DNA from 4 places in the Brevibacterium luteolum genome. Region 4 is predicted to be linked to each of the others. Evidence: riboswitches for the same ligand, from Rfam matches in the RefSeq annotation. Region 4 holds a riboswitch; each other region holds the start of a gene.
The links. A riboswitch is a leader RNA that binds a small molecule or an ion and turns the genes downstream of it on or off. The one in region 4 is predicted to bind thiamine pyrophosphate.

Region 1 (6,142 bases), on a different contig from region 4:
CGGCGACCGTGGTCGTGAGGAACTGATGCTCCGGCTCCTGGAACACCGTGCCGATCCGGGCGACGAGGTCAGCCGCCGGCCACCGGTGCGGGTCGTCGCGGCGGGGCGCCCCGCGCCCGAGGTCGAGCAGCCGCGGCGTGGCCCGCACCCTCCCAGCACGGGCAGGCAGCAGGCCGCCGAGGGTGAGCGCGGTCGTCGACTTGCCAGCGCCGTTGTGCCCGACGAGTGCGAGCGCCTGGCCTTCGGCGAGGTCGACGCTGAGGTCACTGACGGCGACCGGGCCACGGCGGGAGCGGGCGACGGCGAGCTTCTCGGCCTCCAGCAGCACCGCACCCGCCGGCCGCGGGACGCGCGGCTGGGGGAGTGCGGCACCAGGCAGCCAGACCCCAGCGCCAGCCAGGATGCCGCGCAGCGCCGGGTCGTGCAGCACCGCATCGGGCGCACCGTCGGCGACCAGCCCGGACTCGCCGAGCACGATGATCCGGTCGACGTGATCGGCCCAGATGTCGACCCGGTGTTCGACGATGAGCAGGGTCGCACCAGAGGCGGCCTGCGCGTCGAGAACCGCCTGGCACACCTCGGGAACGGCGGCCGGATCGATGTTGGCCGTCGGCTCGTCGAGCACCATGAGCCCGGGAGCCATGGCGAGCACGCCGGCCAGAGCAAGGCGCTGCTTCTGCCCGCCGGACAGCGCCGACGTCGGATGATCCCACGGCAGATCGAGGCCGACGGTGGACAGCGCCTTGCGGGCGCGGGCGGGCATCGCGGCCGGGTCGACGCCGGTGTTCTCCATCCCGAAGCACACATCGTCGCCGAGCCGGGCGAGCACCACCTGCGCGTCCGGGTCCTGCAGGACGAGCCCGGTGGTGCCCGAGGTGGGATCCGGTGGGCGGCCGCCGACGAGCAGCTCGCCGGTCCGGTACCCGGACTCGGCCGGCAGGACTCCTGCGATCGCATGCAGCAGCGTCGACTTCCCAGCCCCTGAGGAGCCGAGCAGCAGGACGCGCTCACCGGCCTCGATGCGCAGGTCGATGTCGCTGACAGCGGCGCGCTTGCGCCCGGAGTGCCGCCAGCCGAAGCCGCGGGCGAGGACGTCGACGCCGCGGGTCGCGGCGGCCATCAGACTTCTCGCGCGCTGCGTCCGGACGCGAAGGCGCCCAGCGCACCGGTGCGGGCGATCGCCTTGAGCGCGAACCACGAGACGAGGCCGGCGAGCACCATGCCGGAGATGCCGGCGAAGACGGTGTAGAGCGCCTTGTGCTCAAACGTCCAGGCGGCGTTGTAGAGGATGTTCTCGCCGATCGCCAGCGACAGCCCGGCACCCAGGCCGGCGAGCAGCGTGGCGATGAAGGTGTAGCGGCGGTAGCGTAGCGAGGCGAAGATGATCTCAGCGCCGAAGCCCTGGATGAGCCCGGAGACGATGACCATGAGCCCGAAGTAGTTGCCCGGCACCGCCGAGACAATCGCAGCGAGCACCTCGACGTACAGCGCTGCACCGGGCTTGCGGATGATGAGCCCGCCGAGCACGCCGCCGAGCACCCACACGCCGGTCAGCAGTCCCTTCGTCGGCGGGTAGAGGGCCTGGAACGGGGCGCTGATCGTCTCCCAGGAGTTCGACCAGGCCCAGAACACGATGCCGATCGCGACGGCGAGCACGGAGGCGACGACAATGTCGACGACCCTCCAGCGCATCGTCGCCGGAACTCCGGCAGGCATGTTGTTGGGTTCGTGATGGGTGTGGCGGGTCTGGACGTCAGACATCGCAAATCCTCCTTCAATCAGGCAAGGAGGGGTGAAGAGACTCGACTTCCTCCGGCGGTATGAACCGCGTCAGGTTCGAGGGTCTGCAACTGTGCACTCTCAGCGCTCCTCATGAGCGCTCCCCTGTCGTCGCGTCTACGGTAGCAGACCCATGTACGCCAGGGCGGCTTTGACGATGTGCTCCTGTCCGTGGTTCATCTCCGCCACGATGTCCTCGCGCAGTGCTTCGTCCGGGGTCAGCCAGTCGAGGCTGAGCGCATCCTGGCGCGGTGTGCACTCACCCTGCACCGGCAGGATGTAGCACAGGGCGATCGCATGCTGGCGCGGATCGTGAAGCTTGGAGGCACCTTCGGTCGGGAAGTACTCGGCGACGTGGAACGGGTTGAGCGAGCTCGGCAGCGACGGAAACGCCAGCGGCCCGAGGTCCTTCTCGGCATGGCGCATGAGCGCATCGCGCAGGGTCTCGTGGAAGCGCACCCGCCCGCCGATCACCTCGCGCACGAGCGAGCCGTCATCGCCGGTGCGCAGCAGCAGCCCGACCTTCTCCGGCACACCGTGGTCGTCGAGCAGCACCGGCACCGCATTGATGTAGGCCATCGGCAGGCGTCTGCGCAGCCGGGCCAGCTCATCGGGTTCGAGCCAGTTCTCATCGAAAGCCAAAGCGGTGCGTGTCATAGTCCCATGGTTCCACACGGGCTCTGGTCAGGCCAGACTCCAGGCGCATGTCCGCAGGAGCGGGAAGCGTGAACCGCCGGGGCTGCGATAGGTTCGGGGCATGAGCGATGACATGAACGAGCAGCCCACCGGCGCCGACCAGCATCTCGCCGACGAGATCAGCGCCCACTACCACCCGATCGCCATGACCCTCTTCGGCCTCCTGGACGCCGAGGACCAGATCGACCAGCCCGAATCGCAGGCTGTCGACGCCGCCCAGATCGCCGAGGTGTCGGTCGTGGCCGCCGCGCTGCGGATCTGGCACTGGGTCGCCTCCGGTCCGAACGCGCAGCGCCCGGCCGCCGAGACCGGCGAGCTGAGCGGTGAGGAGCTCGCCGCTGTCGCCGAACTCGCCGGACTCGAAGAGGCCGGTGGCGCCAAGACGCTGGCTGAGCTGCCGCTGACCGAGCGGGCCTGGGCGACGCTGCTGCTGACCGGCATGCTCGAACAGGCCGGGTCTGAGTCGGTGACCGTCGGCCTGCCCGAGCTGTTCGGCCCCGTCGCCGAGGCGGTGGCTGCCGGCCGTGCGATCGAGCCCAGTGACGAGCAGGCCGGGGCGCTCGCCCGCTGGCTCAGCGTCTGGGCGCTCGCCGCGGCGAACCACTGGCAGCAGGTCAACACCCAGGTCACCGGCGCCGGTGACCTCGATATCCCGCTGTTCTCGACCCTGGCGATGTACCTCGGTGCCGGCGGGCGGGTGAGCCTGCCCGAATCCGAGCAGATCCACGCTGTGCTCGAGACCGACGAGCGGCTCAAGGCCCACACCGCCGAGTTCTTCCGGCTCCTCGGCTACGCCCCGGAGACGATCTCCGGGGAGAGCTTCGCCCATGTCGTGCTCGCCGGCACGTCTGAGACCCTGCTGCGGATCCTCGGCGACTGGCGCTCCGGCGGCGTGCTCATCGACGCCGGAGACAGCAAGCTCCGGGCGCATCCGGGAGCCCGGCTGTCGCTCATCACCCTCGTCTCGATCATCCAGGGCACCGGACAGCCGGCAGAGGACTGAACCGGCAGGGCATCAGCGCAGGCCAGCGGGCTGGCCGCGCAGCTGGGACGGGACCCGGTGAGCGAGGCCACATGTGCGCGTGGCATCCTAGAGAACGTACGGCGTTTGTGCTGCCCCTGCTCATGTTTTATCTTGATATCAAGATAAAGTGTGGCGTGGCGCTCAGCCCGCGCCGCTCATACAGTTGAATGCAGCCCGCGAACACCTCGGGCCCTGACGGTCAGCGTCGCCGACACCTCGGCTGCCGACGTCGAGATAAGGAGAATCTCCATGATCAACCATGAAGTCCGCACGTATAAGAGCTCGGAAAACCTCCCCCGCGAAGATCAGCTGGCCTGGAAGATCGCAGAAGTCGCATCCGATCCCGTCGCCGTCGAAGCCGACGTGACCGACATGGTCATCAACCGCATCATCGACAACGCCGCCGTCGCCGCCGCCTCGGTCCGCCGTGACGCACCGACCCACGCCCGCGAGCAGGCGCTGCCGCACAAGTCCAAGCCCGGCGCCACCGTGTTCGGCCAGCCGCTCGACGACACCGTCTCCCCGGAATGGGCCGCCTGGGCCAACGGCGTGGCCGTGCGCGAGCTCGACTTCCACGACACCTTCCTCGCCAAGGACTACTCGCACCCCGGTGACAACATCCCGGCCATCCTCGCTGTCGCCCAGCACCTCGGCGTCGACGGCAAGGACCTCGTCAACGGCATCGCCACCGGCTACGAGATCCAGGTCGACCTCGTCAAGGGCATCTGCCTGCACGAGCACAAGATCGACCACGTCGCCCACCTCGGCCCCTCTGCCGCAGCCGGCATCGGTGCGATGCTGCACCTGCCGACCGAGGTGACCTTCCAGGCCGTGCAGCAGGCACTGCACGTCACCACCGCCACCCGCCAGTCCCGCAAGGGCGAGATCTCCTCGTGGAAGGCCCACGCACCGGCATTCGCCGCCAAGATGGCCGTCGAGGCCGTCGACCGCGCGATGCGCGGCGAAGGCGCCCCGAGCCCGATCTACGAAGGCGAGGACGGCTTCATCGCCTGGATCCTCTCCGGCCCCGAGGCCCGCTACACCGTGCCGCTGCCCGAGAAGGGCGAAGCCAAGCGCGCGATCCTCGACACCTACACCAAGGAGCACTCGGCTGAGTACCAGGCCCAGGCGCTCATCGACCTCGCCCGCAAGATGGGCAAGGAGATCGACGATCTGACCAAGATCAAGAAGATCGTCATCCACACCTCGCACCACACCCACAACGTCATCGGCACCGGCGCCAACGACCCTCAGAAGATGGACCCGAAGGCCTCCCGCGAGACGCTGGACCACTCGATCATGTACATCTTCGCCGTCGCCATGGAGGACCAGGGCTGGCACCACGAGGACTCCTACGCTCCCGAGCGCGCCGCCCGTCCCGAGACCGTCGCGCTGTGGCACAAGATCGAGACCACCGAAGATCCCGAGTGGACCCGCCGCTACCACTCGACCGACCCCGACGAGATGGCCTTCGGCGGCCGCGTTGAGATCGAGTTCGAGGACGGCTCGACGATGGTCGACGAGATCGCCGTCGCCGACGCCCACCCGAATGGTGCGCGCCCGTTCGTCCGCGAGAACTACGTCGAGAAGTTCCGCACCCTGGCCAAGGGCATCATCGCCGACGAGGAGCAGGACCGCTTCCTCGACCTCGTCCAGCGCCTGCCGGAGCTGTCTGCCGATGAGGTCCGCGAACTGTCCTTCGTCGTCGAGGGCCTCGAACACACCGGATCGAAGGGAATCTTCTGATGCTCGGCGCCACAACACCAGCAGCTCAGCGCCGCCAGCGGTTCCGTGAACTGCTCGCCGGCAGCGAGATCGTCCAGTTCCCGGGCGCGATCAACCCGATCAACGCCCAGATCATCGAGCAGCTCGGCTTCGAAGGCGTCTACATCTCCGGCGGTGCGTTCTCCGCAGCGCAGGGCCTGCCCGACATCGGGCTCACGACGCTGACCGAGGTCGTCGCCCACGGCCGCAACATCTCGCGGGTGACGAACCTGCCGACCTTCATCGACGCCGACACCGGCTGGGGCGAGGCGATGAACGTCGCCCGCACCGTCCAGGAGTTCGAGGACGCAGGCCTGGCGGGCATGCACCTGGAGGACCAGGTCAACCCCAAGCGCTGCGGCCACCTCGACGGCAAGGAGGTCGTGAGCACCTCCGAGATGGTCAAGCGGATCTCCGCGGCCGTCAAGGGCCGCCGGGATGAGAACTTCGTCATCTGCGCCCGCACCGACGCCCGCGCCGGTGAGGGCCTGGATGCCGCGATCGACCGGGCGAAGGCCTACGCCGACGCCGGCGCGGATCTCATCTTCCCCGAGGCCATGCGGGACCTGTCAGAATTCGAGACCTTCGCCTCGGCGGTGGACGTCCCGATCCTGGCCAATATGACCGAATTCGGCAAGAGCGAGCTGTTCACCACCGAACAGCTCGCCGGTGCCGGCGTGCGGCTCGTCATCTACCCGGTGACGACGCTGCGCATCGCGATGGGCGCCATCAAGCGCGGACTCGAGACGATCCGCGCCGAAGGCACCCAGGAAAGCATCGTCGAGGGCATGCAGACGCGTGCCGACCTGTACGAGACCATCGACTACGGTGCGTACAACGACTTCGATGCAGACATCTTCAACTTCTCACAGGAGGGTC
Region 2 (6,142 bases), on a different contig from region 4:
GCCGGTGTTCCCCGCCCGCGCTGGCTTCACCACAGGCTGCGTGCGAGCATGGCGGTCATCATCAGCGGTCTCGTCGCCGCCTCCGCCGTCGTCGCCTCGGTACCGACGATCCACGGCGCCGCGTCCGACTTCGGCACTGCGACTGCGGCACTGCTGTGGACGACCCGCGCACCTGGTTCCTGGTCTGCGGCGCGCTGACGGGGATACCGCCGGCAGGCGGACACGGCACGATTCGGCCCGCCTGGCTCATGACGATCAAAGAGGTGTCGGCCTCCCGTTCGCGCGGCGGCGCTGCGGCCCCGCTGCGCCGGGAGGTTCAGAGGACGAGGAGGCCGAGCAGTCCGGCGGCGATGACAACGGCCCAGGCCGGGGCCTTCCACGCGCTCAGCGCGACGAAGGCGGCAGCTCCGATGACGAGGGTCAGCGCAGAGGTGATGCCGGTGGTGAAGACCGGCTGGTACAGCGCGGCGGCGAGAATCCCTACCACGCCGGCGTTGACTCCGCTCAGCGCCCGGCGGGCCAGCCGGTGCCCGGAAAGCGCCTGCCACAGCGGCAGGGTGCCGATGACGAGCAGCGCCGCCGGCAGGAACACCGCACCCAGCGCGATCGCCGCGCCCACCGCTCCCGTCGCCGAGGTGGTGCTCACCGTGCCGAGGTAGGCGGCGAAGGTGAATAGCGGGCCGGGCACTGCCTGGGTGGCGCCGTAGCCGGCGAGGAAGGCATCGTTCGAGACGGTCCCGGTAGGCACGAGCTCGGCCTGCAGCAGCGGCAGCACGACATGTCCGCCGCCGAACACGAGCGCGCCAGCTCGATAGAGCACATCTGCCAGCTGCAGCGCATCACTGCCGGTGAGACGGGCGATGACCGGCAGCCCGATGAGCAGGACGGCGAAGAGGATGAGGCTGCCGGCGGCCACCGGCATCGGCACACGCACCCTGAACGGCTGCCTCTGCCCGTCTGAGGCGCCTGACGCCTCGGGCGCGGCCGGACGCAGCCATACCAGCCCGATGATGCCGGCGAGCACGATCGCAGCGACCTGCGCCCATGCGGTGGGCACGAGCAGGGCGATGGCCAGGGCGGTGACCGCGATGCTCGCCCGCGGTGCGTCGGGAGTCAGCGAGCGCGCCATGCCGAGCACCGCATGCGCGACGACAGCCACGGCTGCGACCTTGAGTCCGGTGAGCCAGCCGGCGTCGCCGAGGTCGCCGAGGGCATGGATGCCGAAACCGAAGGCCGCCAGCGCAAGCGCCGAGGGCAGGGTGAAGGCGACCCAGGCGGCGAGCATGCCGGCGAAGCCTGCGCGTTTGAGGCCCAGCGCCATGCCGACCTGGCTGGAGGCCGGGCCCGGCAGGAACTGGCACAGCGCGACGAGATCGGCATAAGCGCGGTCGCTGAGCCAGCGGCGGCGCTCGACGAAGGCCTCACGGAAGTACCCGAGGTGGGCGACCGGGCCGCCGAAGGAGGTGAGCCCCAGCCGCAGGAAGACCCAGAACACCTCAGCAACGGATCCCCGGCTGGCGGGTGCGGCGGCAAGCTGGCAGTCAGACGCTGAGGCGGAAGGTGGCATGCCCGCTATTCAACGCCAGGCAGGTGAACTCCAGGCGAACGACAGCTCCGCCTCTCTGATCGGGTGTGATATAGATTGAGCTGACCACGCGGGAGCCTCACAGCGAGGCTGAGACCGGACACGGCGTCCGGGACCGCTGAACCTGATCCGGTTAATGCCGGCGTAGGAAGTGAGGGACATCGTTGTCTGCATTCATCCCTGAGAACACGCACGCCTCCGAGACCGCAGCTGCCCAGCCGCACTCCGAACAGCACCCCAAGCACCGAATCGGGTGGGTTGAGGATGCCGCGCACGGCATCCGCGTGCCCGTCACTGAGATCCATCTCGACGACTCGCCCGGCCAGCGGGCCAATCCCCCGGTCCAGGTCTACCGGACGATGGGGCCCGGCAGCGTGCCCGAGGAGGGACTGGCACCATGGCGGGCGGAGTGGATCGCCGCCCGTGGGGACACCGAAGAGCACGCGGGCCGTGGCAGGAAGCTCGCCGATGACGGCCGGGCGGCTGTGCGCCGCGGCCGGCCCTCCCAGCAGTGGCAGGGCCGGGTGCCCACACCTCGGCGGGCGAAGCCCGGCAAGCGGGTGACGCAGATGCACTACGCACGCGCCGGTGTCGTCACCCCGGAGATGTGCTTCGTCGCGCTGCGCGAGCAGTGCGATGTCGAACTCGTCAGAAGCGAAGTCGCCGCCGGCCGGGCGATCATCCCAGCCAACATCAACCACCCGGAGTCCGAGCCGATGATCATCGGGCGGAAGTTCCTCGTCAAGATCAACGCCAACATCGGCAACTCCGCTGTCACCAGCTCGATCGGCGAGGAGGTCGCCAAGCTCAACTGGGCGGCCAAATGGGGTGCCGATACGCTCATGGATCTCTCGACGGGCAACGATATCCACACCACCCGCGAATGGATCCTGCGCAACTCCCCCATCCCGATCGGCACCGTGCCGATCTACCAGGCTCTGGAGAAGGTTGATGGTGAGGCGGAGAAGCTGACGTGGGAGATCTACCGCGACACCGTCATCGAACAGTGCGAACAGGGCGTCGACTATGACCGTCCATGCCGGTGTGCTGCTGCGCTACGTGCCGCTGACCGCCGAGCGGGTCACTGGGATCGTCTCCCGCGGCGGGTCGATCATGGCCGGGTGGTGCCTGGCGCATCACGAGGAGAACTTCCTCTACACCCACTTCGATGAACTGTGCGAGATCTTCGCTCAGTACGACGTCGCCTTCTCCTTAGGCGACGGCCTGCGCCCGGGTTCGATCGCCGATGCCAACGATGCCGCGCAGTTCGCTGAGCTCGACACGCTGGCTGAGCTGACTCAGCGGGCGTGGGAGCACGATGTGCAGGTCATGGTCGAAGGACCTGGCCACATTCCGCTGCACAGGATCCGTGAGAACGTCGAGCGCCAGCAGGAGCTGTGCCACGGCGCGCCCTTCTACACCCTCGGCCCGCTCGTGACCGACATCGCTCCCGGTTACGATCACATCACCTCGGCGATCGGGGCGACGGAGATCGCCCGCTACGGCACCGCGATGCTGTGCTACGTCACCCCGAAGGAGCATCTGGGTCTGCCGAACCGCGATGACGTCAAGACCGGTGTCATCACCTACAAGATCGCAGCCCACGCCGCTGACCTGGCCAAGGGCCACCCTGGTGCGCAAGAGCGTGATGATGCCCTGTCGAAGGACCGCTTCGAGTTCCGGTGGCGCGATCAGTTCGCGCTCGGTCTCGATCCGGAGACTGCCGAGGCGTTCCACGACGAGACGCTGCCGGCTGAACCGGCCAAGACAGCCCACTTCTGTTCGATGTGTGGGCCGAAGTTCTGCTCGATGCGCATCTCCCAGGACATCCGCGACACGTACGGAAGCGCTGAGGCGCAGGCGGCGATCGCCGGCATGCAGGCCAAGGCCCAGGAGTTCCTCGCCCGCGGCGAGCAGGTGTACCTGCCCGAGCCGACCGTCGGGCCGCCTGCTCCCGACACCGCGCCCGAGGCGGTGGAGACGAGGATCAGCTGACCGGCTGGCGCAGGATGGTCCGGCAGCGCTGCGGTGCGGTGCGCCGGAAGTCCGATAGGTAGATCTCGTGGTGCCGGCCGCCGGGTTTCATCCCGGCAGCCGGTATCACCGACTCGTGCAGTTCGGCCAGCACGCCGGCTTCGTCATCGAAGCTGCCGATGTGCAGGGTCTGAAAACATGTGCCCTCCGCAAGCTCGCCTGCGCGCAAGCTGCCGATGAGCGGGAGTGCCCGGCCCTTCTTCTCTGCTTTCCGGCGTGCCGCAGTGATTGCAGCATCGATATCGTCTGCGGTGAGCCAATCGGGGACCATGAGCATGAGCGTCCACTGCCACTGCGTCTTGTCCCGGGCGGTGGTGAAGGCTGTCATGTCCTCAGCCCACCAGAGACCCTCCAGCGGTGGGACGACATAGTCGCGGCCATACGTGTCCTTCGAATGGAACTTCAGTGTGTACGCCACCGGGTAGAGGGTTTCGATCCCGCGGTGAAAGCCGCTGACGTGTTCGGGTCTCCGGCTCCGTCGACCATGAGATAGGTCGTCGCCGGCACGTCAAGCCGGTCGAATCGGCCGGAGCGTGGGCGGTAGCGCTCCATCGTTTTCTTGAAGTCGACCTTCGTGCTCACAGCGGCCTCTCCCATCTGCCCGTCACTGCCGCGGTTCGGTGAGCGTGAGCCGGCCGCGCACATCGCGTCGCCAGCGGTTCTCGCGCGAATCAGTGAACTCGATGCCGACGACACCGTACTTGCGGGCATCGGCCAGCGGGGTTGTGCTCTCAAATGACTGCTCCCCCTGCAGGAACACCCATGAGCGCTGATGGTCCAGGGCATCGAGCTCATCGGCCGCACCGGTGAGGATCCGCTGCCGGGCGTGTTCGCGCAACACCTTGATCCACTGCCCCGGCGGCAGCGTCGGCACCTCGGCTCGCACAGCAGCGACATCCGTGTCCATCGGATTGCCGAACTCAACGCGGACGTCATAGACAGGAGCATCGGATGAGTTCGCGATCATCACACCGACGCCGGAGGGTTCAGCTTCCTCGTCATCGCGATACTTCCGGTCCTTCTCCATGACCTGTTCCTTCACCTCGGGAAGCCAGCGCACTCCCACCACCCAAGCCGCAATGCACCGCGCCTGACGCTCGCGTTCGCGGTCGAGGGCTTTTCCATCGCGGCGCTGCTCCAGCTGCAGCATCTTCTTCGCCCGGATCCATGCGGTCGCCGCAAAGATGAGTGCACCGATTGCGGTGATCGCTGAGATCCACTCGGGATAGGAACCCCACATGCTGTCTGCATCCGTTCTCGTCGATGCCGGTCCCTCTCGGCAGCCCACGGGCCGGCGGCGGTCAGATCTGCTCTCATCGTAAGGGCTGATCCCCGGCGCTGATGCGCACATGAAGCTATGACAATATCCCCCACGCCCTGCCACCATGACCGGCATGACTCTCGACGCATCACGCATCCCATCCCTCCTCACCGCCTCGGCTGCGGCGCTGTCACTGGCAGTGCTCGCCGGCTGCGGGAACTCCACCTCGAACGATGCCGGCCAGTCCCCCGAGCCCACTGAGCGGCAGACGGCAGAGACCGCCGGCCCGGCTGAGCGCATCGCCCTGACCTATGACGGCGGCGTCATGGTCCTCGACGGTGATTCCCAGAAGGTGCTCGGCACCTTCGAGGCCGAAGGTTTCACCCGCCTCAACTCCGCCGGCGACAACCGGCATCTGTTCCTCACCGAAGGCGAATCCTTCCGGCTGCTCGACATGGGCACGTGGTCCGAACCGCACGGCGATCATTCGCACTCCTACACCATTGACCCGCTGCTGACCGACCAGCGGATCGAGGGCAGCCACCCGGGCCACCTCGTCAACCACGACGGCACCTCCGTCGCGTTCTTCGACGGCACCGGTGAGATCCACTCTCTCGATCCCGCCGAGCTCTCCGCTGATGCGCCGATCAAGACGGAGAAGACCCAGGCCAAGGAAGCCCATCACGGTGTCGCTGTCGTGCGCGCCGACGGTTCCATGATCCACACCGTCGGCAATGAGGACACCCGTACCGGTGTCGTCATCCGCGATGGCGAGGGCAAGGAGATCGCTGAGAACAGCGACTGCCCGGGCGTGCACGGTGAGGCTGCCGTCAAGGACGGTGTCATCACCGTCGGCTGTGAGAACGGCCTGCTCATCATCAAGGGCGATGAGATCTCCAAGGTCGACTCCCCTGATGAGCACGGCCGGATCGGCAACCAGCGCGGACACGAGGACTCCCCTGTGGTGCTCGGTGACTACAAGACCGATCCCGAGGCCGAGGTCGAGCGTCCCACGCGGGTGACCCTGACCAACACGACGAGCGGGAAGCTGAAACTCGTCGACCTGCCGGCGGCCTACTCGTCCCGCTCCCTCGGCCGCGGTGCCGAGGGTGAGGCGCTCGTCCACGGCACCGACGGAACTCTGCGCGTCATCGATCCGGAGTCCGGGAAGATCGACAAGGAGATCCCGGTGACCGGTGAATGGGAGGAGCCGAAGGACTGGCAGCAGCCGCAGCCGACCGTCCATGTCTCCGGTGAGAACG
Region 3 (3,494 bases), on a different contig from region 4:
ATACCCTGCTGCTGGGCTTCCGTCCAGAGCAGTGAGAGACCGAGCTGAAGGGGCGAGATGCCGCCCCAGGCTTCGCCGAAGTCACCGCTGTCGAGCAACTTGAGCTCGGCGGTCGACGGCGAGTGGTCGGAGACCACGCAGTCGATGATGCCGCTGCGCAGGCCCTCCCACAGTGCCGTCCGGTTCGATTCCTCACGGATCGGCGGGCAGCACTTGAAGGTCGTCGCGCCGCCCGGGATGTCCTCGGCGGCGAGCACGAGGTAGTGCGGGCAGGTCTCGACGGTCAGCCGGACGCCCTCCTCGCGTGCCGCGGCGATCTCCTTGAGCGCTGCCGCGGACGACAGGTGGAGGATGTGCGCGCGGCAACCGGTGCGGCGGGCGGCTTCGATGACGGTGCGGATGGCCTCGTCTTCAGCTTCCTGCGGCCGGGAGCTGAGGAAGCTGGTGTACTCCCGGCCGCGATGGCCGTCTCACTCGTGTGGCGCTTCTCCGGCCAGCCTTTCGGCATCCACGAGATCCTGCCCGGTCTCATCACCTCGGCGATCGTGCTCATCGCGGTGAGCCTGGCGACTCGCCACTCCGATGACGAGGTCGTCGTCGCCTACTACCACGCCTACCGCGCCGGCGAGCTGCGCACGCACGGTGTCGATGAGGAGCCGGCTGCGGCTGGGGACGTCCCCGCGGGGACGTCGACGGCCGCAGGTCAGACCACCGCGCCCGAGGCGGAAGTCGCCGCTGGCACACAACCGGCACGGACGGCTGAGGCTGCGTCACCGGGCGTTGAGCAGCAGCGGCCGCAGACGGAGTGACCTTAATCCGGTTCGGTGCGTCAGGACTCGAGCACGGCAGCGGTGCTGGCAGCCGGTGAGAGGTCGAGACGGCGCAGCAGCTGCGCGTTGAGCGCCACCACGACTGTGGAGGCGGACATGAGAATGGCGCCGATGCTCATCGGCAGCACGAAGCCGACCGGTGCCAGCACGCCGGCGGCAAGTGGAACCGAGATGAGGTTGTAGCCGGCAGCCCACCACAGGTTCTGCTTCATCTTCCGGTACGTCGCACGCGAGAGCTCGAAGACCGAGAGCACCGAACGCGGATCTGACGAGGCGAGGATGACACCAGCGGAGCCGATCGCCACATCGGTGCCCGCACCGATCGCGATGCCGACGTCTGCCTGGGCGAGCGCCGGAGCATCGTTGACACCGTCCCCGACCATCGCCACACGCCTGCCCTCACGCTGGAGCTCCCACTGTGGCGGCTTTGTCCTCGGGCCTGACGCCGGCGAACACCCGGTCGATGCCGAGCTCTGCTGCGACGGTGTCGGCGACTGCCTGTGCGTCACCGGTGATCATCACGACCTGCACCCCGGCTGCGTGCAGGGCAGCGACGGCATCGTGCGATTCCGCGCGGATCTCATCGGCCAGCCGCAGCGCACCGATGACGGCGCCGTCGGCAAGCCCGGTTGGGCCGATTGACACCTGTCGAGTACGAAGCAATTACTGACTCACCTGCAGCCGCAGCGTGACACCCTGATTGTCACCTCCCCTTGCATCAGTCCCACGCATTGGACATCTGCGTTATAGCGGCGCGGCCGGTCAGCCTCCGTCGTCCATCTCGTGCGCCGCAAAGGCTGAACAATGCATCGTGTCAGCATCGTCGCTACCCCTGGCCGAGCTTCGGAAATGGGCGCGTGAGATCGGTAAGACGTCTCTGGTCTCGGGCGTGTTTCCAACAATGCGATCGACGCTTATACCGCCTCGCGTTGATCGCGCCGGTAACGAGTGCCGGGCTCTATGGCGCGCCATCTGCACCGATGTTGGGGTTCGTGTCACGCAGCCTCGGACCGCGGGACAGGGACTTGTGGCGACAGTCTGGACACACAGTGGCGGCCTTCTGGTAGGCTCGGTGTTACCGAGGGGTGCCCCGTCAAGGGGCTGAGATACCACTGGACGATGGTCGGCGTGGTGACCCTTAGAACCTGATCCGGATCATGCCGGCGAAGGGACTGGTCTCGTAGCGCTTGCTCCCGTCGCTGGCCTCCAGAAGTGAGGCCACAGTGTCGATTCCTCCCGCCGATTCGGACGTCGGCCGTGCGCGGCCGACGGTAGCCGTTCTCTGCGTCGTCATCGACGATGACCGTGTGGCCTTGGTGCGTCGGGCGAATCCGCCCGATGCCGGGTACTGGGGCTTCCCCGGTGGGAAAATCGAGTTCGGAGAAACCATCACGCAAGCGGCCGAGCGTGAGCTGGCCGAGGAGACTAGTCTCGTGGGCGACGCCATCGGCGTCCTGACGTCGATCGATGCCTTCGATCGCGGCACGGATGGCGATCTGGTCAGCCACTTCGTCCTCATCGCCGTGGCGTGCCGGTGGCGGTCCGGATCCCTGCGTGCCGGTGACGATGCCCTGGAAGCTGGGTGGTTTGCCCTCGACGAGGTCGACGACGCCCAGCTGACGCTGAGCAAGGACGTCGTCGATGTCGCCCGGTACGCCGTTGCCGTCGCGCAGAACGAGGTGAGAGCGTGACGATTCACATTGTCCTCTCGATAGCGGGAACCGACCCGACCAGTGGTGCTGGTGTCCAGGCCGATCTCAAGGCGTTCACAGCGATAGGTGCCTACGGTGTGACAGCCGCCGCCGCGGTCGTTGCTCAGAACACTTGCGGCGTGCGCTCCTTCGTTCCCCTCGACCCCTCTTTCGTCGGCAAGCAGATCGATGCGGCCTTCGACGATGTCCGTGTCGACGCGGTGAAGATCGGCATAGTCGCCAACGCCGCGAACACCGAGGTCGTCGCCGACCGGCTCCGACAGCACGAAGCCGAGAACATCGTGCTCGGCAATGGTACCAAGAGCGGCGATCACCTTCTCGACACCGACGCCGTGGCCGCCGTCCGGGACACGCTCGTCCCGCTGGCGACGATCATCACGCCGAACCTCCCCGAGGCTGCGGTCCTCCTCGACACCGAGGAAGCCACAACCTGGCAGCAGATGCACGATCAGGGCACCCGGCTGCGCAGCCTCGGTTCTCCCTGGGTGCTACTCAGGGCGGACACCTCACGCACGAGGTGTCCCACGTCGACTATCTGCGGGCCGGAGGGAGCCCGTGCATTCACCGCCGCCAGAGTCGAGACTCTCAACGACCACGGAACCGGCTGCACACTGTCGTCGGCGATCGCCTCGCTGCTGCCCGGTCACTCGGCGCAAGACAGTGCGCGCCAGGCCAAGCGGTATCTTCACGATGCTCTCATCGCCAGCGACCTCCTCGACGTCGGTCACGGCCACGGTCCCGTGCATCACTTTCACCAGCTCTGTCCGCGGGAATAATCCGTGCCGAAATCACTCACTGAGGTTACCCTCGTTTAGTGGACACCCGAGTTAGCGGGATTTGCTGTCCTGCTGGAAGGATGTTCAGTATGTCAGATCAGAAGCGCCAGCGGCGTTCTTATACGCAGGAGTATCGGGTCGAGGCTGCGGGTCTTGTCATTGACACTGGCAGGTCT
Region 4 (6,142 bases):
GGTGTTCAAGGGCCAGAACTCGATGCGCATCTTCCAGGAGGAGATCTTCGGGCCCGTCGTCGCACTGACCTCGTTCAGCGACTACGACGATGCGATGTCGATCGCCAATGACACCCTCTACGGCCTCGGTGCCGGCGTGTGGAGCCGCAGCGGCAACGTCGCCTACCGCGCCGGCCGTGAGATCCAGGCCGGACGCGTGTGGGTGAACAACTACCACAACTATCCGGCGCATGCGGCCTTCGGCGGCTACAAGTCCTCGGGCATCGGCCGGGAGAACCACCTCATGATGCTCGATCACTACCAGCAGACGAAGAACATGCTCGTCAGCTACTCAGAAGACGCCCTCGGCTTCTTCTGATCCTGCCATCTGCGACGGGCCGGACCGGAACACAGCACCTGTGCCGGCCGGCGGTCAGACCGCTCGCCGACCCGCGGTCAGACCGCTCGCCGGCCCGGCTGCCGGCCCGTCGCAGCAGCACAGTGCACGCATGTGCACGGAGATGAGGTCCGATGTCCGATGACACCACCGTTGCCGATGGAGCCGCCGCAGCGTCAGCCGATCCGGCCGTGCTCGACTCCGCGCCGACGATCGAGGGGGAGACCCGTTCACGGGTCGCCCTGACAGAGGCTGCCGTCGAGCTGCTCCAGCAGCTCATCGACCAGCATGGGGACCTGATGTTCCATCAGTCCGGCGGCTGCTGTGACGGGTCGACGCCGATGTGCTTCCCGGCCGGAGAGTTCCTCACCTCGGATGCCGACGTGCTGCTGGGCCGGTTCGAGATCCCACGACCGGCTGGCACCACCTCGGAGCTGGAGTTCTGGATGTCAGCCGAGCAGTTCAGCTACTGGAAGCACACACATCTGACCGTCGATGTCGTGCCCGGGCGCGGCGCCGGATTCAGCGTCGAGACGCCGACCGGCAAGCGGTTCCTCATCCGCTCGACCCTGATGGACGCCGACGAGAGCTGACCGCACCGCCGGGACACGACTGGGGGCCAAGAGAGTGAATCTCCTGGCCCCCAGTCAGCTGCCCGCCTGTGCGCCTGCCCGCCTGTGCGACTGCCAGCCCGCGCGCCTGCCCGCCCGCTCGGTGCTGCGGAACTGCGGTGCTGCGCTCACGCTCAGTCGAGTGCGGAGAGCTCCTGCCACTCATCCCAGTCGTAGACCCAATCGGAGACGTCTGAGGACTCCTTCGACAGGGACACCGAGGAGCCTTTGACGATGACCGGGTCGCCGTAGATCGCGGAGTCGTAGTACTCCTTGGCCCGCTCATTGGTGAGGTTGATGCAGCCGTGCGAGACGTTCGCCGAGCCCTGTGAGCCGGCCGACCACGGTGCACCGTGGATGAACTCGCCGTTGTTGTGGATGCGCACCGCCCAGCGCACTGGCGTCGAATACCCCCAGCGCTCCGAGGTCATCGTGTAGTTCGCCGCTTTCGACATGACGATATGGGTGCCGTTGAACGAGGGTGAGCGTGCCGCGCCGAGCGAGGCGGGGTAGTCCATGATCGTCTCATCTCCGCGGGTGACGATCATCCGGTGCGTCTTGGCATCGGCGGTCGTGGTCTGCTCACGGCCGATCGAGAAGTCCAGCGAGACGTCCTTCTCACCGAAGCGCGTCTGCGAGAACGGCACGTCCTCCAGGGCCATTGTCACCTTGACCTTCGAGTGCTCCGGCCAGAACTCCTTGGGCCGGTAGTGCACCCGCGAGATCCCGTCGGTGTCGTAGAGCCAGCCCCACGAGCCCTCGACCTCGCGCTCCTTGCCGTCCTCGTCGGTGACTCTCACGGACAGCCGGTGTTCGATGTCATCGCGGTAGGACTCGGGCACGGTCGCGCCGATGTTCACGATGATCGGGGCGGCCACGCCGACCTCCTGGTCATCGCCGATGACGGTGAAGATCCGCGCCGAACGGCCTTGCGGTTCGGTCGTCGTGATCGTCCCGGAAGCTTCATGCGTGGCGCCATCCGGGGCGACGGTCGTCGCCTTCCACTCGTACTCGGCGTTGCCGGCCAGCCCATAGCTGGAGACCCAGCGGGTGCCCTGAGGATCGGCTTCGCCGCCGCTGTCAGTGCTGTTGTTGCGGTCAGTGCTGGCACCGCTGGGCGTGTCGTCTTCGCTGGGGGTCGCGTCTGCGTCTGAAGCGCTGCCGCCGGTGTTGGCGCTCTCAGTCTCCGTCGCCGAGGCGGTGGCCGGCGCGCTCGGATCGCTTCCCTGGGCGCCGGAGTCGAAGGTGCCGTCGACGCTCACCTCGGGGTGGTCGGCGTCGGTGACGGTGACCTCGGTGAATTCGCCGCCGGACACGGTCAGTGCGAAGTGCCCGCTGGGGTCGAGTTCGATGCTCTTACCATCAGCATCGGCTGCGCCGGTGGTGCTGTCTGCCTCGGGTGTGCCGCTGGCGCCCGTCGCCGAGGTGGGTGTGGGGGAGGCGTCGTCATCATCGACGACCGAGACCGTCACCTCGGGTGCGGGATGCGGGTCCGCGCTCGGAGCTGCCGCGGATCGGCGCTCGGCATCGGGTGTCGCAGTGCAGGCGGCGAGGGCGATGGCGAGCGAGACGCTGAGGCCGGCAACGAGGGGGCGGCGACGGAGCATGAGGGACCTTTCTCATGGCAGTGGAGACGATGCACAGTCGCAGAACTGCGAGGGCAGGAATGGGAAGGCGACAGCACAAATATAGGAAGCGCGATGTAACGGCTGTGGAACAATGCGCGCTCTCAGCCCGCCGATCGGCGAGCAGATGGCATGTGACCTGCGCAAACAGTGCCGGGGGATGTTGCGCAATTGTGACAGCGCATGAATGCGAGGACTCCCCGTGCACCCGCCAGAGCTCGCTTACCCTTGCTGCCTTCCGGCCCTGGGGGAGTTCACAAGATGACGCCACACGGGGAGCCGCATAACAGTCTAGACCAGGCAGGGACCGAACCAAAAACGCCTGAGCCGGCCACCGCCTCGGGCACGGGAGACGGGCTACAGTGAGGGTGTTGACAGGGGAGTGCCCGCGCGGGCACTGAGAGTGCGCAGACAGACCCTACGAACCTGATCCGGGTGATACCGGCGGAGGGAGATCACATGACACAGATCCACACGACCATTCGCGTTGCGGCCGATTCCCCGGCCGGGCGGCTGCGGCTCGGCGACAGCGCCGGGCAGTGGGACGCCGCAGTCGGGCACCGCTTCGTCGACGAGCTGTTCGCAGGCACCATCGACGATGCGGTGCTGGCTGGCTACCTCGTGCAGGACTATCAGTTCTTCGACGCCTTCCTCTCGATGCTCGGCGGGTGTGTGGCGCACGCCGACCGGCTCGACTCCAAGCTGCGGTTCGCCGCCCAGCTCGGGATGCTCGCAACCGATGAGGACGGATACTTCCAGCAGGCCTTCACACAGCTCGGCGTGACCGAGGACGACTGGCGGAACTCGCAGCTTTCGCGCGCGGCAGCCGGGTTCCAGGCCGAGATGTACGATGCGGTTGCACAGGCCGAATACGCAGACCTGCTCGTCATGCTCGTCATCGCCGAGTGGCTCTACCTCGACTGGGGTGAGCGCGACGCCCCGCTGCCTGAACGCTATGTGCACTCCGAGTGGATCGAGCTGCACCGCGGGGAGGCGTTCAGCTCGTGGTGCCAGTTCCTCGTCGACGAGCTCAACCGGGTGTGGCCGGCTGCCGAGGCCGCGGGCCGGGTCGAGGAGCTCACCGCCCGCTGAGAGCGCACGGTGGCCCTGGAGCTCGACTTCTTCGGCGTCACCTATGAGGGCCGCGACAGCTGACCGGCACGAGGGCCGCGTCGACTGAGCCGGTGACGTGTGTCGGGGAGGTCTCGCCGACCGTGCCAGCGAAGCGATCGGGCGGGCTGGGGATAACTTCCAGCCCGCCCGTTCGTGACCTGAGGTCGGCTAGCCTGCGCGGTTCAGGCGTTGCGGTCGGTGGCACCCGGCTGCAGACCTGAGCCCTTCTCCTCGCCCTTCTTCTCTTCCTTCAGCGGGTCCTTCTTCACCGGCTCGCCGTTCTTCTGGATCTCGGCGATGTCCTTGCGCATCTGCGGCAGCTTCCCGTAGAGCGCATCGCCTGGGCAGTCGGTCTGACCGAGGTCCCGGTGACCGGAGACGACGTTGATCTTCGTTCCCTTGAGCGTGGTCTTGCCGCCGGCATCGACACCGGAGAGCGCGAGCTTCCAGGCGATCGCATGATCGACCGCATCCAGGGTGGCCTGCGGGGGCGCGGACGTGCCGTAGCTGCCGATGACCGAGATGCCGAAGCTGCCCTGGTTGTAGCCGACCACGTGCGCGCCGACCGGGTTCTTCTTCAGCCCGCCGCCGCGGCCCTCCCACAGGCGGCCGTACTTATCGGCGAGCATGTTGTAGCCGATGTCATCCCAGCCGCGGCCCTGCTGGTGGTAGTGCTGGATGCCGCGCAGGATCGCCGGAACGTCCTCGGCCGTGTAGTCATTCGACCCGCCGGTGTGGTGAACGACCGCGGCCTGCACCTTCGCAGTCGTATCCGGATCCGACTTCGGCTTCGCGGCACCCCACGCCTTGCGGTGCTCGATCTTCGGAGCCTTCACACCGCTGTCCTTGGCGATGGTCTGGGCCGCCGCGGCACCGGGTGCGTAGGCCATCGTCGCAGCCGTGCCTGAGGCGGCAGGCGCCTGGTCTGCGGCGCTGTCGGCAGCGCCCTCGGTCACCGGGGTGTTGAACTCAACGGCGGTCTCATCGCCGCTCCAGCGCTTCGGGTCGATGCTGAGGATCCGAGCGTCGTGCGGGGTGGCGTCGCCGAGGATGCGCAGCTGCGCGGCATCCATCCCGGCCAGCGAGTACGGTTCGGTGCCCGCGGCGCCGGGCTGCTTGGGGTCGTTGTCGGAGTCGAGACCCGACCAGGCACTCCACTTACCGTGGGTGCGGGTGCGGATCTCCACCTCGGCGTCCTCTGCCCCGCGCCACACGACCCCGACGATGCCGGGAGCGTCATCGGCTGGCTCGACGACATCGGACAGGGCGGCGATCGTGCGGCCGTCCTCGGTGATGTCAGAGGCCGAACCGTGGATCGCATCCCTCGGTGAGTCGCCGTCCGGCGCCGAGGCACCGGTCGCGCTGGCAGGGTGGGCGAGCGGCTGTGCCAGGGCGGCGGTGCCGCTGGTCCCGGGTGCGGGTGCGCGCAGCAGGGAGGGCAGGAACGAGAAGTGATCCGCGCTCTGCTGGGCGGCTGCGGATTCGACTGCCGCTGAGCGGTCGCGGGCACCGGGGATCCCGATGCCGGCGTCGCTGATCTCGGCGAGATCGATTTCGTTCATCTCAGGCTGCGGGTCCGCGCCGAGGGCGGCGGACGGTGCGAGCCCGAGTCCGGTCAGCATGCTGGCGGCGACCGCAGTCGCAGTCGCAGTCGCAGAAGCTATGTAGCGCATGTATGCCTTTCGAGGAAGGGGAAGACAGGCATTTCGGCGGCGCCGACGCTGGATGCGCAGGACTCGCCGTGTGCCACTATGACACGCATTCGCCCAGATGTCTCGGGTAGGGGTGCGAGAGGTCGGCAGTCGTTGCCGAATCGAGTTCTTCGTGCTCTGCGACGGGAATCGCGCTGTGAGCCCCGGTGTCCGCGGCAGCAGCGCGGTAGGACAGGTGCGCCGCCGGTCGCGCGGGCTCGATTTCGCTTAACGTTCGGGTTCCGGTAAGATTTCCTGCGGAGGATTCGCCTAGCGGCCTATGGCGCACGCCTGGAACGCGTGTTGGGTTAACGCCCTCAGGGGTTCAAATCCCCTATCCTCCGCGCTGTGAAGTCTCGGGACATCGTTCACTCGATGTCCCGAGATTTCTTTTTGTTTTTGGGGCTGATGTCTCGCGTCATCGTTCCGGGTTTCGCTGTGGAAAACTGCGCGCGAACACGATCGCAAAGCGTCGGTCTGCGGCCCTCGCTGGTATCGGTCGTACTCCGCGGTTGCTCGCTCATAGCGGCTTGTCTGTGCTAGCTATTACTGGCTTTGCCACCGAATGGCCACAGGATCTGTGGGAATGGCAGGTCAAGGCTGCGGACATCTCCTCACCGTGTAATGCCATGGTTGAGTCGTGAACGATGACGTGCGACATGCCTGGAACGATCTCGTGAGACATGTGCACTCGGGATCTAGGCGGTAGGGGTGAACGATGTCGTG

Region 1: another riboswitch for thiamine pyrophosphate. It lies ahead of M3C25_RS00410 (ECF transporter S component); the one in region 4 lies ahead of M3C25_RS01880 (TenA family protein).
Region 2: another riboswitch for thiamine pyrophosphate. It lies ahead of thiC (phosphomethylpyrimidine synthase ThiC); the one in region 4 lies ahead of M3C25_RS01880 (TenA family protein).
Region 3: another riboswitch for thiamine pyrophosphate. It lies ahead of M3C25_RS13000 (NUDIX hydrolase); the one in region 4 lies ahead of M3C25_RS01880 (TenA family protein).

Annotation. Positions count from the first base shown of each region.
Region 1 covers NZ_JALXPM010000001.1:79,844-85,985, reverse strand. Annotated here, with positions in the region: gene M3C25_RS00415 (ABC transporter ATP-binding protein) at 1-1,120, opposite strand, end outside; gene M3C25_RS00410 (ECF transporter S component) at 1,120-1,761, opposite strand; TPP riboswitch at 1,791-1,896, opposite strand; gene M3C25_RS00405 (DUF4916 domain-containing protein) at 1,897-2,436, opposite strand; gene M3C25_RS00400 (hypothetical protein) at 2,537-3,478, shown strand; gene M3C25_RS00395 (MmgE/PrpD family protein) at 3,749-5,245, shown strand; gene prpB (methylisocitrate lyase) at 5,245-6,142, shown strand, end outside.
Region 2 covers NZ_JALXPM010000010.1:70,702-76,843, forward strand. Annotated here, with positions in the region: gene M3C25_RS04255 (hypothetical protein) at 49-198, shown strand; gene chrA (chromate efflux transporter) at 317-1,567, opposite strand; TPP riboswitch at 1,646-1,753, shown strand; partial or broken gene thiC (phosphomethylpyrimidine synthase ThiC) at 1,834-3,580, shown strand; gene M3C25_RS04270 (GyrI-like domain-containing protein) at 3,573-4,037, opposite strand; gene M3C25_RS04275 (hypothetical protein) at 4,224-4,859, opposite strand; gene aztD (zinc metallochaperone AztD) at 5,014-6,142, shown strand, end outside.
Region 3 covers NZ_JALXPM010000083.1:6-3,499, reverse strand. Annotated here, with positions in the region: gene M3C25_RS13015 (amidohydrolase family protein) at 1-317, opposite strand, end outside; gene M3C25_RS13010 (hypothetical protein) at 354-809, shown strand; partial or broken gene M3C25_RS13005 (HAD-IC family P-type ATPase) at 830-1,454, opposite strand; TPP riboswitch at 1,902-2,020, shown strand; gene M3C25_RS13000 (NUDIX hydrolase) at 2,054-2,521, shown strand; gene thiD (bifunctional hydroxymethylpyrimidine kinase/phosphomethylpyrimidine kinase) at 2,518-3,318, shown strand.
Region 4 covers NZ_JALXPM010000004.1:43,714-49,855, reverse strand. Annotated here, with positions in the region: gene exaC (acetaldehyde dehydrogenase ExaC) at 1-358, shown strand, start outside; gene M3C25_RS01895 (DUF779 domain-containing protein) at 511-969, shown strand; gene M3C25_RS01890 (L,D-transpeptidase) at 1,122-2,594, opposite strand; RNA gene ffs (signal recognition particle sRNA small type) at 2,801-2,896, opposite strand; TPP riboswitch at 2,979-3,083, shown strand; gene M3C25_RS01880 (TenA family protein) at 3,072-3,704, shown strand; gene M3C25_RS01875 (peptidoglycan recognition protein family protein) at 3,908-5,398, opposite strand; tRNA gene M3C25_RS01870 (tRNA-Ser) at 5,676-5,760, shown strand.